DNA from 2 places in the Hydrogenophaga bisanensis genome. Region 2 is predicted to be linked to the other one. Evidence: predicted binding sites of a transcription regulator. Region 2 holds the regulator's gene; the other holds the start of a gene.
The links. Region 2 encodes sigma-54, which starts transcription at its own class of promoters, with help from an activator protein. Its sites were predicted from a motif close to TGGCANGNAANCTGCTTT; they were not measured.

Region 1: glnA (type I glutamate--ammonia ligase) is a predicted target of sigma-54. The motif match lies at 1,067-1,084, and genes of this name have one in related genera.

What each region holds. Positions count from the first base shown of each region.
Region 1 covers NZ_JBHTBX010000001.1:418,087-420,260, reverse strand. The annotation lists gene ACFQNJ_RS01990 (EI24 domain-containing protein) at 1-23, shown strand, start outside; gene ACFQNJ_RS01985 (competence/damage-inducible protein A) at 42-875, shown strand; gene glnA (type I glutamate--ammonia ligase) at 1,135-2,174, shown strand, end outside.
Region 2 covers NZ_JBHTBX010000008.1:18,469-20,642, forward strand. The annotation lists gene ACFQNJ_RS12690 (THUMP domain-containing class I SAM-dependent RNA methyltransferase) at 1-289, opposite strand, end outside; gene rpoN (RNA polymerase factor sigma-54) at 286-1,866, opposite strand; gene lptB (LPS export ABC transporter ATP-binding protein) at 1,866-2,174, opposite strand, start outside.

The sequences.
Region 1 (2,174 bases), on a different contig from region 2:
TGCCTCCTGCATCTTCCCGTTGAGCCAAGTTTCTGAACACCATGACAGACACCAGCAAGCTGCCCCCTTCCTTCGGGCTGATCATCATCGGGGATGAAATCCTGTCGGGAAAGCGGGCCGACAAGCACCTGCCCAAGGTGATCGAGCTGCTGGCTGCCAGGGGGCTGACACTGTCCTGGTCGCGCTGTGTCGGCGATGATCGACGCCGCATCACGGCGGCCCTGGCCGATGCCTTTGCGTCAGACGACATCGTGTTTTCCTGTGGTGGCATCGGCGCCACGCCCGATGACCATACGCGCCAGTGTGCCGCCGCCGCGCTGGGGGTGCCCTTGGCGCTTCATCCGCAAGCCCGTCTGTTGATCGAAGAGCGCATGCAGGACGTGGCCCGGGAGCAGGGCGTACCCTATGAGCCCGAACGCGCCGACAATGTGCATCGGCTCAACATGGGGGTGTTTCCGCAAGTGGCACGGATCATTCCCAACCCCTACAACAAGATTCCCGGGTTCACGTGTGATGGCACCGGCGGCGGTGCGGTGCACTTCGTGCCAGGATTTCCGGTCATGGCCTGGCCGATGATCGAACACTTGCTGGATACCGAATACCGTGCCTGGCATCGAGGCCCGGGCGACTGGGTCGAGCGTTCCGTGGTGGTGTTTGGCGCCATGGAAGCGACGCTCACGCCGTTGATGGAGGCGATCGAGCGGGATCACCCTGTCAAGGTGTTCAGCCTGCCCAGTGTCGATCACCCGACCTGGGGTCGGCACATTGAGCTGGGGGTCAAGGGCCCTTCGTCTGCCGTGCCGCTGGCATATGGGCAACTGATGGCAGGGTTGCGGGGGCATGGTGCGCAGCTTGGCCCCGAATTGGTGCGATAAGGGGCTCACCAAACCGGTGCGCTGCGCTCTATTGCACCACAAGCGTGCATTGCTTGACTTGGGCCGAGGCCAGGGCGGTGCGACGCATCGATATCGGTGCGCACGAAAGCTGTTTCTTGTGCGCTGGCCAAGGAGGATAATCGTCACGCCGTGTTTTCAGGCGTCAGGCTGAGTCCCCCGTGGTCAGTTCTTGGCATGGAAACTGCTTAGGCAAGGACATCCGACCGTTTTTCCACCCAACCCGACTCAGGAGCAATTGATGGCCAAGACCGCCGCCGACGTGATTCAGCTGGTGAAAGACAACGACGTGAAGTTCGTTGATTTCCGTTTCACCGATACCCGTGGCAAGTGGCAACACATCACCATTCCGGTCTCCCAGTTCAGCGAGGACAAGTTCGAAGAAGGTCAGGCCTTTGATGGCTCCTCGATTGCTGGCTGGAAGGGCATTGAAGCGTCCGACATGCTGCTGATGCCCGATGCCGGTTCCGTCTTCATCGATCCCTTCGTCGAAGAAACCACCGCTGTGCTGGTTTGCGACGTGATCGAGCCGACCGACGGCAAGGCCTATGAGCGCGATCCGCGTTCCATCGCCAAGCGCGCCGAAACCTACCTCAAGGCCACCGGCCTGGGCGATGTGGCCTTCTTTGGTCCGGAACCCGAGTTCTTCCTGTTCGACGAAGTTCGCTGGAGCAATGAGCCCGGCCACAGCTTCTACCAGATCGAAGAGTACGAAGCACCGTGGAACAGCGGCGCCAAAATCGAAGGTGGCAACCGCGGCCACCGTCCGCGCACCAAGGGCGGCTACTTCCCGGTCGCGCCGGTGGACAGCACCATCGACATGCGCAACGAGATGGTCCAGATCCTGGAAGCCGTGGGCGTGCCGGTCGAAGTGCACCACCACGAAGTGGCTGGCGCCGGCCAGTGTGAAATCGGTACCCGCTTCTCGACTCTGGTCGAGCGCGCCGACTGGACCCTGCTGCAGAAGTACGTGATCCAGAACGTGGCCAACGCCTACGGCAAAACCGCCACCTTCATGCCCAAGCCCTACCACGGTGACAACGGTTCCGGCATGCACGTGCACCAGTCGATCTGGAAGGATGGCAAGAACCTGTTCGCGGGCAGTGGCTACGCTGGTCTGAGCGAGTTCGCCCTGTACTACATCGGCGGCATCATCAAGCACGCCCGTGCCCTGAATGCCATCACCAACCCGGGTACCAACAGCTACAAGCGTCTGGTGCCGCACTTCGAAGCCCCGGTCAAGCTGGCCTACTCGGCCAAGAACCGCTCGGCTTCTATCCG
Region 2 (2,174 bases):
CGACCTTGAAGGTCTGTTCTGGCGAAAACCAGATCTCCCAGGCAACGTCACCCGCCGCGTCATACAAGGCCTGTTCGCTGTGGCAGGGGCCGTGCGAGAGCTGCACCAGCACGCGCTGGGCCAGCCGGCTGTGCAGGTTCAATTTGAGGGCGTCGCGCCAGGACCCGGTCAGCGCCACGCCGGCGCGGGGCCTGGCCACGGCATCTTCCCCCGTGATCCGCCGGACTTCGGTGGCCAGGTAATCCTCCACGCCGGCGGCGCAGGGCAAGAACAATTGCAGGGAGTTCACAGCTGTTTCCGAAGGTTGGCGGGTGCGATGCGCAGGGCCTCGCGGTATTTGGCCACAGTGCGCCGGGCGCACTCGATGCCCTGCTCCTTGAGCAGATCGGAAAGCTGATTGTCCGACAGGGGCTTGGCGGGGTCTTCGGCCGTGATGAACTGCTTGAGCAGGGCGCGAACCGCCGTGCTGGAGGCATTGCCACCGGTCTCGGTACCCAGCGAAGATCCGAAGAAGTACTTGAGTTCGTAGGTGCCGAATGGCGTGGCCATGTACTTGGCGGTGGTCACCCGGCTGATCGTGGACTCGTGCAGGCCGAGTTCGTCGGCGATCTCGCGCAGAACCAGCGGCCTCATCGCCAGCTCACCGTGCATGAAGAAGTTGCGCTGCCGCTCGACGATCGCACTGCTGACGCGCAGGATGGTGTCGAACCGCTGCTGGATGTTCTTGATGAACCAGCGGGCCTCCTGAAGGCGTTGCTGCATCGCTGCGTGACCGCCCTCGGCGTCCTTCGCGCCGCGCCCCTGTTTCAGGGCGCCGGCGTAGGCGTCCTGCAGGCGCAGGCGTGGCATCACATCCGGGTTGAGCTGCACCTTGAAGCCCCGTCCCGCGCGGCTGACGATCACGTCCGGCACGATGACATTGCGCTCGGCATCGGCAAAGCGCCGCCCCGGTTTGGGCTCCAGGGATGCAATCAGCGCCAGCCCCGACCGCACGAGGTCCTCTTCAAGACCGCACAGGGCGGCCAGCCGGCGCACATCGCGGCGAGCGATGAGTTCGGTCGGCTGCTGGCAGATGGCCAGTGCCGCCTGCGCCTGGGGACTGTTGCGCAGTTCCAGGATCTGCAGACGCAGACATTCGCGCAGATCGCGCGCACCGACACCGGAAGGGTCCATGCTGTGCAGCCAGCCCAGCGCCATCCGCAGGTACTCACCGGCCTCGTCCCGCTCCTCGGGGGCCGGGTCGGTGCCGGCGTCCGGGTACAGCTGGCGCCAGAAATCCGCAGCCAGTTCCTCGAGCGATTCGGTCAGGTACCCGTCCTCGTTGAGGGATTCGATCAGGAAGTACAGCGCGGCCTGCTCGTGCGGGTTCAGACGCAGACACCGCGCTTGGTCATGCAGGTGCGCCTGCAGCGTCACGGGTGTGCGGGCCAGATCCGCGGCACTGCGGGAGTCATCATCGTCACCCGTCCCGCGGGCGGGAGCGTCGCCGCCCCACTCGGCATCATCGGGTGCCATCTCGACGGACCCGTCGCCGTCCCAGCTTTCTTCCAGCGGACTGCTGCCGTCCGCCTGCGCCTCGATGTCCGAACCATCGTCTGAAGCAGGACCTTCGGTCGCGGCGTCGGTCTGCACCGCCTGCTCCGCGATCCGGTCACCGGCGGGCACCGGGGCATCCTGCTGCTCCAGTCCGAAGGCCTCACGGTCTGCCTGCTCGTCCCCGCGCTCCAGGAACGGGTTCTCGTCGAGCATCTGCTCGACTTCCTGGGCCATCTCCAGGGTGGACAACTGCAGCAGGCGGATCGATTGCTGGAGCTGGGGCGTGAGCGCCAGATGCTGCGAGACCCGCAGCGACAGTCCGGGTCTCATCACATCCGGAAGTGCTCGCCGAGATACACCCGACGCACATCCGCGTTGTCGATGATCTCGGCCGTCGTGCCGCTGGCCAGGACCTGGCCGTCGCTGATGATGTAGGCGTGATCGCAGATGCCCAGGGTCTCACGCACGTTGTGGTCGGTGATGAGCACACCGATGCCACGCCCCTTCAGAAAACTGATGATCTGCTGGATCTCGATCACGGCGATCGGATCGATGCCGGCAAACGGCTCATCCAGCAGGATGAAACGGGGACTGGTGGCCAGGGCGCGGGCAATCTCGACCCGACGGCGCTCCCCTCC